DNA from 4 places in the Methylovorus glucosotrophus genome. Region 4 is predicted to be linked to each of the others. Evidence: predicted binding sites of a transcription regulator. Region 4 holds the regulator's gene; each other region holds the start of a gene.
The links. Region 4 encodes sigma-54, which starts transcription at its own class of promoters, with help from an activator protein. Its sites were predicted from a motif close to TGGCACNNTTCCTGCT; they were not measured.

Region 1 (3,113 bases), on a different contig from region 4:
ATTTTATGCACGGGGAACTCCGCCCGCAGCATCATGGCGGAAGCCTTGTTTAATATTCTGGGACAGGGCCGCTTCAAGGCTTACAGCGCAGGCAGCCATCCCAATGGCAAGGTGAATCCGTATGCCATCGAGCAAGTCGCGGCGATAGGCTATGACACCAGCGCCTTGCGCAGCAAGAGCTGGGATGAATTTGCCCAAGCGGATGCGCCGCAAATGGACTTCATCATTACCGTATGTGACAACGCCGCAGGCGAGCTTTGCCCGGTATGGCCCGGTCAGCCCATCGCCGCCCACTGGGGATTTGAAGACCCGGCGGCCGTACAGGGCACGGATGCTGAAAAGCGCGCCGCGTTTAAGCGTATTTTTCAGCAGATAGAAAGCTGTGTTGCTCAACTGGTGGCGTTGCCCCTGAGCCAGCTGGGCCCCGATGCCATTCGCCAGCACATGCAAGCGATAGGGCAAAAACAACAGGAGCAGACCTCGTGAACATATTCGAGCGCTATCTCTCGCTATGGGTAGGCTTGTGCATTGTGGTCGGCGTCATGCTGGGGCAATGGCTGCCCGCGTGGTTTGAAGCCGTTGCTGGCCTGGAGTGGGCGGGAATCAATCTGCTGGTGGGCCTGCTGATCTGGGTCATGATCATTCCCATGCTCATGAAAGTGGATTTTCGCTCCTTGAGCGAAGTGAAATCGCACTGGAAGGGCATCTCTGTCACGCTCTTCATCAACTGGGCGATCAAGCCTTTTTCCATGGCGTTACTGGCCTGGCTGTTCATCCATCAGGTGTTTGCCTCATATTTACCGGCAGAGCAGCTTGATAGTTATGTCGCTGGACTGATTCTGCTGGCCGCCGCACCCTGTACCGCCATGGTGTTTGTCTGGAGCCGACTGGTGAATGGCAATCCGCTATTTACGCTCTCGCAGGTGGCGCTCAATGACAGCATCATGGTGATTGCCTTTGCGCCTATCGTGGCACTGTTGCTGGGGCTATCGTCCATCCATGTGCCATGGACCACCCTCATGGTGTCGGTGCTGTTTTACATCGTGATCCCCGTGATCATTGCCCAGGGCTGGCGCAAACACCTGCTGCAGCAAGGCACGCCCCGCCTCAATGCCGTGCTGGAGAAAACCGGGCCATGGTCCATGCTGGCATTGCTGCTTATGCTGGTGCTGCTGTTTGCCTTTCAGGGGCAGGCCATCATGGAGCAGCCCTTGGTGATCCTGCTGCTCGCGGTGCCGATTCTGGTGCAGGTCTTCTTCAATTTTGGGCTGGCTTACTGGATGAATCGGCAAGTGGGCGAGGTGCATGCGATTGCCGGACCTTCTTCCCTCATTGGCGCCAGCAATTTTTTCGAGCTGGCTGTGGCCACCGCCATCAGCCTGTTCGGGTTTCATTCCGGGGCGGCGCTGGCCACCGTGGTTGGTGTGCTGATCGAGGTGCCCGTCATGCTGCTTATCGTGCAAGTGGTGAATCGCAGTCAGTATTGGTATGAGGCAAAGCGTTGATGCTCCATTTTCAGGCGCGATATCGCGGCCGGAAGCTACATTCTTAAGCTTAAATCCTCCTAATGCACATTAAACGTGCAATGCACTTATAAATGCACTTTAATCGTGCAAAATCTAAAATGCCCCAAAACTGAAATCCTGAAGAAACAATAACTTGCTGTATTGGCTTGAATTTTGCTCTTCTGAGCCAAACAAAAATTTCACAGGAGAGTAAGTAATGGAGACAGTGCAGTCAGCAAATGATGTAGTTTTTATATTGCTCGGGGCGATTATGGTGCTTGCCATGCATGCCGGGTTTGCCTTTCTGGAGGTAGGCACGGTGCGCAGCAAAAACCAGGTGAATGCCCTGGTCAAGATCATGGTGGATTTTTCAGTATCCACCATTGCCTATTTTTTCATTGGCTATGGCATTGCCTATGGCGTGGATTTCATGCACGGCGCGGATGTGCTGTCCGCCAAAAATGGCTATGAGCTGGTCAAGTTCTTCTTCCTGCTGACCTTTGCCGCTGCGATTCCCGCCATTATCTCTGGCGGCATTGCCGAGCGTGCCAAATTCAATCCGCAAATCGCCGCGACATTTGCGTTGGTCGGGCTGGTGTATCCCTTCTTTGAAGGCATCGCCTGGAACGGCCATTACGGTATTCAGGCCTGGCTCACCCAGCAGTTCGGCTTTGCCTTCCATGACTTTGCCGGATCTGTGGTAGTACATGCCATGGGCGGCTGGATCGCCCTCGGCGCCGTCATCATGCTAGGCGCCCGCCACGGCCGCTACAGCAAAGATGGCCGTCTGCATGCATTTCCACCATCCAATATCCCATTCCTGGCATTGGGTGCATGGATACTCACCGTCGGCTGGTTTGGCTTCAACGTCATGTCCGCCCAAACCCTGAATGCCGTCAGCGGCCTGGTCGCGCTGAACTCCCTCATGGCACTGGTCGGGGGCACCATCGCCGCCGTCATCCTCGGCCGCAACGACCCCGGCTTTGTACACAATGGCCCGCTCGCGGGCCTGGTCGCCGTCTGCGCAGGCTCCGACGTCATGCATCCCCTGGGCGCCTTGGTCACTGGTGGCGTTGCCGGCGTGTTGTTCGTCTGGACCTTCACCCTGGTGCAAAACCGCTGGAAAATCGACGACGTCCTCGGCGTATGGCCATTGCATGGCCTGTGTGGCGCGTGGGGCGGTATCGCTGCTGGGATCTTCGGATCACACGCCCTGGGCGGCATGGGCGGCGTCAACATCGTTTCGCAGTTAATCGGCACGGCGCTAGGTGTTGCGATCGCGTTGGCGGGCGGATTGGTGGTCTATGGCGTGCTGAAGGCGGTGGTCGGCATCCGTTTGACGCAGGAGGAGGAGTACATGGGCGCTGATCTGAGTATTCATAAAATCCCTGCGACTTCGCAGCTTAGTGCGTTGGGAGATGATTGAACCCGGATTAAAAAATTTAACTGAATCAATTTTAATACGCCCGATTAGTCGGGCGTTTTTATTCGGTTTGATGGTCTTTACAACTATTTACCCCAGTTAACATACTTTGATTCAAACGCCTTTAACCTTTTGCTCCACGCGGCGTCTTACTTTGCGTGACACTTAATACTGAGTGAGTTAAA
Region 2 (3,113 bases), 140 kb from region 4:
ATTCGGCGAATCATCAGCCACTTCACTACGTCTTGAAGTGCACGCCGTTCTCTGCCCCATGCCTGAAAGCATTGAGCACTGTTCTTGCTTGCACTGACTCATCATGCAGAATATTTCACCTGACAATACGATTTTATTGGCCAAAACGCGCCATATCGAAGAGCTGGAACGGCTCTCCGTCAGCATTCAGTTTGTCGAGAGCATAGGCTGGATGGTGCACCAGCTGCAGGCAGAGCGCGGTGCCAGCTGTCTTTATCTGGCCTCCGCTGGCAGCCGCTTCGCCAAAGAGCGCAGCGCCATCATTGAGCAGAACCAGATTTCGGAGTCGGCGTTTAAAGAGGCCTTGCAACGCTACCTCCATCACAACACCTCGGCAGATGCCAAACAGCTGACCCTGGTCTCGTGGATTTTGCTGGGGCTTGAGCAGCTCTTGCCCTTTCGCCACCAAGTCACCTTACTAAAGATTCCGTTCAGCGACTGCATACAGTCCTACACGCGGCTGATCGGCAGTCTGATTTCGCTCATTTTTGAAATTACCGACAATACCGTCAACAGCAAGATCTCGAGCTATCTGGTCGCGCTCTACAACCTGGTGCAAGGCAAAGAATTTGCGGGGCAGGAGCGCGCCCTCGGCTCGCATCTGTTTGGTTCGGGCTACATGCAACTGGAACACCAGCACAAGCTGCTGGAGCTGATAGCGCAACAGGACCGGCATTTTGAGCTGTTCAACCAGTTTGGCACGGATGCCTTGCGCGAAGCCTGGCGTACCACGCTGGAAACCGAAGCACACCACAGACAGCGCGCTTACAGAAGCAAGTTGACCGCCGCCAAAGACCAGCAGACACTCCAGCGCGCTGATAGCGATGCCTGGTTTGACGTTTGCAGCACAAGGCTCACGGAGATATGGCATATCCAGTGCCAATTGGTGGCCGCCATGCACGACACCCTGAACAGCTTGAGCGATCAGGCGCGACGGGATCTGGAAAACACGCGCCTGCATCTGGGCGAGCTGAAAGCCAGGCAAACGCCCACATCCAATGTCGACAACACGTTTTTCAATCTGGCGATTCCGCTGGAAAGTGCATTTACCTTTTTAGCCCACGACGAGCTCACGCCCTACCCCATGGAATCCATTATTGCCTTGCTGCAACAGCAATCGCAGCAACTGGCGGAAATTGAAAATGAGCTGTCGGAAACCAAAAAATCGCTGGCGGAAAGAAAGCGTATTGAACGCGCCAAAGGCTTGCTGATGAGCAAACTGGGCTTATCCGAAATGGAAGCCTACAAAATGCTGCGCAACACGGCGATGGAGCAAAATCGCAAGCTGATTGATATTGCCGAAAACATCATCACGCTATCCGCACAAGGGCAATAGTCCGCTTCATATCATGGTGCACTTGCACACAATAAGTGCGATGCATCACAAAGTTGCCTCGGCTGAATTTCAGCTTCGCTATTTATAAAATCATTAAAATTCAATCACTTAATTTTTAAAATAAAGTTGGCACAGGGTTTGCTTATGTCTAGACAAAATGTCAGGCCAACGGCGGCCTAACGTTTATGCAGCAGGGCATATCCCCCAGGAAATGACCTCTGCAAGTAGCAGTAACCTAGCCCAGCTGAATGCAGGCAAAGGTTAACAAACAGCACATTAAACGAAGCGATTGCGCTTCCACGGATATGGACAAAGGCGTCCAGCATGTAGACAGGAAACTGTTTGCAGGCTGGACGCCTTTTTTGTTTTTGCGGTTTTGATTTTGATACTTGATGCATCATTTTTAGGGAGCAGACATGAAAAAAACACCAGATACTGCAGCAGATAACGCTACACCTGACGTCGACACCAGTCGTCGCCAGTTTTTCAAGAACGCCGCCGCCGGCGCAGTGGGCGCTGCCGTCATGATGAACATGCTACCGGCAGGCTTGCGCAATCAGGCATGGGCTGCAGGCTCGGATGCTCCAGAAATCACCGAAGTCAAAATCGGCTTTATCCCGCTGACCGACTGCGCACCTATCGTTGTGGCTGCCCAGATGGGCTTCGACAAGAAATACGGCATCAAGATCGTGCCGTCCAAGGAAGCTTCCTGGGCTGGCGTACGCGACAAGGTGGTTAATGGCGAACTGCATGCGGCGCATGTGTTGTATGGCCTGGTGTATGGCGTGCAGATGGGCATAGGCGGTCAGCAAAAAGACATGAACGTGCTGCTGACGCTGAACAACAACGGCCAGGGCATTACGCTGGCCAACCAGTTGAAGGACAAGGGCGTCACCGGTGGCGCAACGCTGAAACGCCTGCTCGACAATGAAAACCGCGATTACACCTTCGCCCAGACCTTCCCCACGGGCACCCACGCCATGTGGCTCTACTACTGGCTGGCGACTTACGGGATCCACCCCTTCCAGGATGTGAAAACCATCGTGGTACCGCCACCGCAAATGGTCGCCAACATGCGTATCGGCAATATGGATGGTTACTGCGTGGGCGAGCCATGGAATGCACGTGCCATTTACGACAAGGTCGGCTTCACCGCTGCCACCACCCAGGAAATCTGGACCGACCATCCGGAAAAGGTGCTGGGCACCACCGCTGAATTTGTCGCCAAGAACCCCAATACCGCGCTGGCCATTACCAAGGCCATTCTGGATGCCTGCCGCTACATCGACGCTACCGCCAACCGCCCCGCGGTGGCCAAGCTGATTGCTGGCAAGGCCTATGTGAATGCGCCGGAAGAAGTCATAGAAGGCCGCTTCCTTGGCCATTACGACAATGGCATCGGCAAGAAATGGGAAGACCCCAACTACATGAAGTTCTTCAACGACGGCAAGGTGACCTTCCCTTACCTGTCCGATGGCATGTGGTTCCTCACCCAGCACAAGCGCTGGGGTTTGCTGAAAACCGATCCGGATTACCTGGCCATCGCCAAAAAGGTCAACCGCATCGACATCTACACCGAAGCGGCCAAATCCTTGGGCATCGCCGTACCAAGCGACCCGATGCGCAGCAGCAAGCTGATCGACGGCGTGGTGTGGGATGGCAAGGACCCGAAAGCCTATGCCAACGGTTTCAAGATCAAGGCCTGATAAGGCGAGCGGCGGCCCGGAAGTCTGGGCCG
Region 3 (3,113 bases), on a different contig from region 4:
ACGCTCGGAGAAACCACCGATGATCAGGGCTGGCGTAATGGCAGCAAAGGTCAGCTGGAAGGTGATGAAGACATACTCAGGGATAACACCGCTGAGGCTGTCAGGCGTCACACCTGCCAGGAAAGCTTTGCTCAGGCCGCCGACAATCGCGTTCCCTTCCGAGAAGGCCATACTGTAGCCATATACGGCCCACAACACGGAGATCAGGGAGAAGGCAACGAATACCTGCATGCCCACGGACAGCATGTTCTTGGTGCGAACCAGGCCGCCGTAGAACAGAGCCAGGCCAGGTACCGCCATCATCACGACCAGCACAGTGGCAGTGATCATCCAGGCAGCGCTGCCGGTATCCAGTTTTGGTTCTTCAGCAGCAGCGGCAGGTGCGGCTTCTGCAGGAGCGGCTGCCTCAGCGGCAGGCGCTGCTTCAGCTGGGGCAGCTGCAGGTGCTGCCTCGGTGGTGGTGGCTGCCGGAGCTTCATCTTCGGCAAAACCAATGGTGCTGGCGCCCAGTGTGCCCAGGCCCAACATACCAACTAATGTAATCAGAGATAAAAATCGTTTCATGGCTGTCCCCTATTAGAGCGCGTCAGGACCGGTTTCACCGGTACGGATGCGATAAACCTGCTCAAGATCAAAAATGAAAATTTTGCCATCGCCGATTTTGCCGGTGGTGGCGGACTTCTCAATCACTTCAATCACCTGATCGAGCATGTCGTCTTTAATGGCGACTTCGAGTTTTACTTTTGGCAGAAAATCGACGACATATTCGGCACCACGATACAGCTCGGTGTGGCCCTTTTGACGTCCAAAACCCTTGACTTCAGTAACGGTGATCCCCTGTACGCCGATGGCGGAAAGAGCCTCACGTACCTCGTCAAGCTTGAATGGCTTGATGATCGCGGATACGAATTTCATGCGTGTCTCCTGATGAGTGTTGAAAGTGATGAGGCGGGTTGCTCAGCCGCCTCATCCCAGTTTAACTAAACAATTTAACCTTGAGGGTTAAATGAATTTAGAAGGTTTTTTGAACGAAGAACGTGAATGCATCACGGCCCAGGTTGCGGTTGTTGGTGCCAGCGTTTTTCCAGCCGTCATCACCAGCATCGGTACCAGTGTAGTAACCACCTACGTTTACACCGTTAGCCCAGGTCTTAACTGCACCCAGTTTCCAATCGGTGTAGGTATACACCTTGTCATTGTCGATGCGAGTTGCACCGGCAGTGGAAGTGCCATCAAAGTACTGATAACCAACGTGAGCGATCAGCGAGTAGCCAGTGTCAGCGAATGGGTACAGAACGTTAGCTTCAACATAGTTGGAACCACGGCCATCTTCAACACCGAAAGCGCCCTTGGACACAACATAAGAGTTCTTTACAGTGATCCAATTCCAGCCCAAAGCACCGTAGATTTCAGTGGTGTTAGGATCGGTCAGGCCAGCAGCGCCCAGGCCACTTTCCTTGGAGCCTGGATAGAAATATTGCAGGGCACCGATGTCGTAAGTAATGCCAGTGTCGCCAATGGTATTCTTGTAACCACCGTAAACGTCAACTTCCAAGCTGGAATCTTGCTTGTAGCCGCCATCCTTTACCCAGCTAACGTTAGAACCCCAGGAGCCCAGGTAGAAACCGCTGGAGTGGGAGTAGTCAACGCCGCCTTGCAGAGCTGGCTCGCGACCAGTTTGGGTCAAGCCACGGAAAATGTATTGGCTGTAAAGGCCAATGTTGTAAGAGAAAGTGTGTGGCGAAGTAGCTTCTTCAGCGGCAGCGTCGGCGGCCAAAACGGCAGCAGGTGCTGCGAAGGTGCCAAGAACGGCTACCAGTAAAAGCGATTTACGCATTGAATTTCCTTTCAGAGTAAAAAAACAACATAAAACGAGCAACAAACATAAAGCAACACTCGTGCCAAAAAGACAAAGCACGGAAAAACATTGAGTTACAATGCTAAAGTAATGAGCTGGGTGAAACAATGAGAGTATTTCCTTGTTTACAATAATTTGCGGCACCCCGATGGTGCGTTTACATATGTATGCGCGCACTGAATAACAGCCGATATGGCGTAATGGATGGAGGTAAATGAAACATGAATACGGCTTTTTTGAATGATTTGTCATTGAAAATAAAGGAAATTTCCGAATCATCCCCATTGGGCGATCTGGAAAAGAATTTAAATGCACTATTACAGGGCGCGTTCACCAAGTTGGAGCTGGTTTCTCGAGAGGAATTTGACGTACAGGCCGATTTGTTGCGGGTTGCAAGGCAACAGCTGGATGAGGCGCAGATTAAATTGGAAAAAATGGAACAAAAACTGACAGAACTGGAAGTTTTGTTGCAAAAAACCAACAGTTAGATGTGAATCATGTCACTTGCGGTCATTAAAAGTCGTGCATTGTGTGGCATGGATGCACCACCAGTGGATGTGGAAGTGCACCTTGCCAATGGATTGCCCAGCTTTACGATAGTCGGCTTACCCGAAGCTGAGGTGAAGGAGAGCAAAGATAGAGTACGCGCTGCCTTGCAGACGGCGCAGTTCGAATTTCCTGCTCGCCGCATTACGGTCAACCTAGCGCCCGCCGATCTTCCCAAGGAAAGTGGGCGCTATGATTTGCCGATCGCGATCGGGATTCTGGCGGCGTCCGGCCAATTGCCGATAGAGGGTTTGGCGCAATATGAAATGGCTGGAGAGCTCGCTCTCACCGGGGAGCTGCGCCCCGTCAAAGGGGCCTTGGCCATGACCTATAAAGCCTGGCGCGATGGCCGGGCTTTTATTTTGCCCGAAGCCAGTGCAGCGGAAGCTGCGCTGGTGACGGATGCGCAGATACTGCCCGCCAGCAGCTTGCTTGCGGTATGCGCGCATTTGCTTGGTCAGTCGCCGTTGGCATTGCAGCAGCCGGAAGTGCCATCCACCACGCTAGCTTATGCTGACTTCGCCGACGTGAAAGGGCAGGCGCATGCCAAGCGTGCTTTGGAAGTGGCGGCGGCAGGCGGGCACAGTATCTTGATGCAAGGACCGCCGGGCACTGGGAAGTCCATGCTGGCCGCCAGATTGCCAGGTATTTTGCCCGCGATGACCGAAGAAGAAGCATTGGAATCCGCCGCCATTCAGTCGCTCAACGG
Region 4 (3,113 bases):
GCTTGACGGCGTTGTCACCAAACAGGGCACGGATGTTGAGGATGCCTAGGCCACGCACTTCAAGGAAGTCCTGCAGGATAGGGGGGCAGCGCCCTTCAAGCCGGTCCGGCGCAATGCGGTAGAAATCGACAATATCATCCGCCACCAGACGATGTCCGCGCGAAATCAGTTCCAGCGCGAGCTCGCTTTTACCAATGGCCGGGTTGCCCTTGATCAGAATGCCAAAGCCTTGTACTTCAATGAAAACACCATGGGAGCTCTCGGATTCGGCGACGGCTTGCGCCAGATAATGGCTCAGGACATCCATCAGCCCCGGGCTGCGCATGGGTGAAGTGAACAAGGGGGTTTGAAAATCATCCGAGGCGGCATTCAGCTCGGCGGGTGGTTTTTCACCATTGGCGACGACAACGGCGGCCAGGTCGGTGGAAAACAGATTGTGGATGGCTTTCTTGAGCTCTGGCTTGGGCAGGCTGCGCAAGTAATCCATCTCGGCACAGCCCAACACCTGCACGCGGTTGGGGTGTACAAAATTCAGGTGCCCGATCAGTGCCAGCGAGGGCTTGGTCACCGTTTCACTGGTGAGCAGGTTTTCACCGCCATTCAGCCCGGAAACCCAGGTGAGCTTGAGATTGCGGCGCATATCCCGGTAAAGCTGTGCAACACTGATGGTAGCCATATGATTACCTTATGTTCGGCAGGGACAAGGCAACTGGCGGTACGTAAGACAACACGCCTTTGCCTTGTCCCCGGTTTAGACCTTTATTCCGCAGCCGCCTGGTGCTTGAGGGCACCGTTGGCCTTGTGATGGTCGCTTACTTTTTCCTTGTGCTTCAGAACCTGGCGATCCAGCTTGTCAGCCAGCGCGTCAATCGCGCCGTACATATTTTCACCGCTGCTTTCGGCATGGATATCGTGACCCGGCACATGAATGGTGGCTTCCACTTTCTGCGCCAGCTTCTCTACGCTCATGGTGACTTTGACGTCAATCACATGGTCGAAGTGGTTACTCACGCGCTCAAGCTTGCTCTGCACATATTCGCGCAGGGCTGGGGTAACGTCGAGATGGTGTCCGGTGAGATGCAGGTTCATGATTTACTCCTTCAGGTAAAACGCAGATCAAAGCGATCTGCGCTGGTTGGCCGCGGGTATCTGCAAAGACTCGCGGTATTTGGCAATGGTGCGACGAGCAACCACGATGCCCTGTTTACCCAGGATATCCGTGATCTGGTTATCCGACAGCGGCTTTTTCGGGTTCTCTTCGCTGACCATTTGTTTGATCAGGGCGCGTATGGCAGTGGCGGAACAAGCGCCCCCGGATTCGGTAGCCACATGGCTGCCAAAGAAATATTTAAGCTCGTAAACACCGCGTGGGGTGAGCATGTACTTGCGCGTGGTGACGCGTGACACCGTGGATTCGTGCAGGCCCAGCTCATCGGCAATCTCGCGCAGCACCAGGGGGCGCATGGCGACCTCGCCGTGCTCAAAGAAATTGCGCTGGCGATCCACAATCGCCTGAGAAACGCGCAGGATGGTGGAGAAGCGCTGCTGGATGTTCTTGATCATCCACTTGGCTTCCTGCATCTGGCTCATCAGGTATTGGCTCGAGCTTTCGCGATTGCGCTTGAGGATGCCGGCATACAGCTGGTTGATGCGCAGCTTGGGCACGACTTCGTCGTTCAGATGGGCCAGCCAGACACCTTTGATTTTCTTCACCACGATTTCGTGCTGAATGTAATGATCAGACGTGATTTTGCTGAATTCACCACCTGGGCGGGGATTGAGTTGCAGCACCAGCTGTTGCACTTCGCGCAATACATCATCGTCGCAGGCCAGCAATTTTTTCAGTTTTGCGTAATCGCGGGCTGCCAGCAGGGGCAAGTGCGTTTCGGCAACCTTGATGGCGAGATCCACATAAGGCGTATCTGGTGGCAAGGCGCGCAATTGCAAGGACAGGCACTCTGCCAGATTGCGCGCGCCTATGCCGGGTGGGTCCAGGTTCTGGATATGCTTGAGCGCCGTCTGCAACTCCAGCATGTCGATTTCGAGTTCCGGCGGCAGCATGTCGGCCAGCTCTTCCAGCGACTGCTCCAGATAACCGTCGTCGGTAATGGTATCGACCAGCAGCATGGACAAGGTCTGGTCGCGCTCGGACAGTGGCAACAGCTTGAGCTGACCTAGCAGATGATCGCGCAGGCTGAGGCTGACCGCTTCCTGGTAGCTGAAATCATTGTCATCGTCATTGCCGGAGCTGCTGTCTTCCCAGCGGTTACTGCCGCTGCTGCTGCCGAATTCAAAATAGTCATCGCCACCAAATTCATCCTGGCGGGGAGCTTCCTCCGGTGTGGCGGCCACGCTGGGCTCAGGGGCTACTGGCGCTGCAATGAAGTTGTCGGGGATTTCCAGCGGTTCTTCGATCTTGTCAGCGCGTTCCAGCAATGGATTCGCCTGCAGCAGGGTTTCCAGCTCCTGATTGAGCTCCTGCGTGGATAGCTGCAACAAACGGATGGACTGCTGCAGTTGCGGAGTCAGCGCCAGGTGTTGCGAAAATTTGAGTTGTAAGCTTTGCTTCATACGTGGGGGCCGCCAAATGTGTGCTTAGAGGCGGAAGTCCTTACCAAGATACACTTCTCTTACGCTATCGTTGTGAATAATTTCGCTGGGCTTGCCTGCCGCGAAGACGCGTCCTTCATTGACGATATAGGCGCGGTCGCAAATACCTAATGTTTCCCGCACGTTGTGGTCGGTGATCAGCACGCCGATATTGCGTTCGGTCAAAAAGCGGATGATCTTCTGAATGTCCAGCACGGCGATGGGGTCGATGCCGGCAAATGGCTCATCCAGCAGAATGAAGCTGGGGTTGGTGGCCAGGCAGCGGGCGATTTCAACGCGGCGGCGTTCACCGCCGGACAGGCTGACCGCCATGCTGTTGCGGATATGCGTGATATGCAGTTCCTGCAGCAGCGATTCCAGCTGGTTCTCCATCTGTTCTGGCGCCAGTTTCTGCAACTCCAGAATCGCCATGATGTTTTCGGCCACCGTCATCTTGCGGAAAATCGAGGGCTCCTGCGGCAGATAGGCGAGGCCCAGGCGCGCACGACGGTGTATGGGCAGAC

Region 1: FNL37_RS08120 (ammonium transporter) is a predicted target of sigma-54. The motif match lies at 1,669-1,684, and genes of this name have one in related genera.
Region 2: FNL37_RS12435 (CmpA/NrtA family ABC transporter substrate-binding protein) is a predicted target of sigma-54. The motif match lies at 1,503-1,518, and genes of this name have one in related genera.
Region 3: FNL37_RS01615 (TorF family putative porin) is a predicted target of sigma-54. The motif match lies at 1,889-1,904, and genes of this name have one in related genera.

The regions. Positions count from the first base shown of each region.
Region 1 covers NZ_VMSE01000001.1:1,747,467-1,750,579, reverse strand. The annotation lists gene FNL37_RS08130 (arsenate reductase ArsC) at 1-486, shown strand, start outside; gene arsB (ACR3 family arsenite efflux transporter) at 483-1,505, shown strand; gene FNL37_RS08120 (ammonium transporter) at 1,723-2,931, shown strand.
Region 2 covers NZ_VMSE01000002.1:280,767-283,879, reverse strand. The annotation lists gene FNL37_RS12440 (nitrate regulatory protein) at 104-1,375, shown strand; gene FNL37_RS12435 (CmpA/NrtA family ABC transporter substrate-binding protein) at 1,792-3,081, shown strand.
Region 3 covers NZ_VMSE01000001.1:357,493-360,605, forward strand. The annotation lists gene FNL37_RS01605 (ammonium transporter) at 1-564, opposite strand, end outside; gene glnK (P-II family nitrogen regulator) at 577-915, opposite strand; gene FNL37_RS01615 (TorF family putative porin) at 1,013-1,837, opposite strand; gene FNL37_RS01620 (accessory factor UbiK family protein) at 2,080-2,346, shown strand; gene FNL37_RS01625 (YifB family Mg chelatase-like AAA ATPase) at 2,356-3,113, shown strand, end outside.
Region 4 covers NZ_VMSE01000002.1:144,252-147,364, forward strand. The annotation lists gene hprK (HPr(Ser) kinase/phosphatase) at 1-676, opposite strand, end outside; gene hpf (ribosome hibernation-promoting factor, HPF/YfiA family) at 760-1,089, opposite strand; gene FNL37_RS11655 (RNA polymerase factor sigma-54) at 1,117-2,571, opposite strand; gene lptB (LPS export ABC transporter ATP-binding protein) at 2,596-3,113, opposite strand, start outside.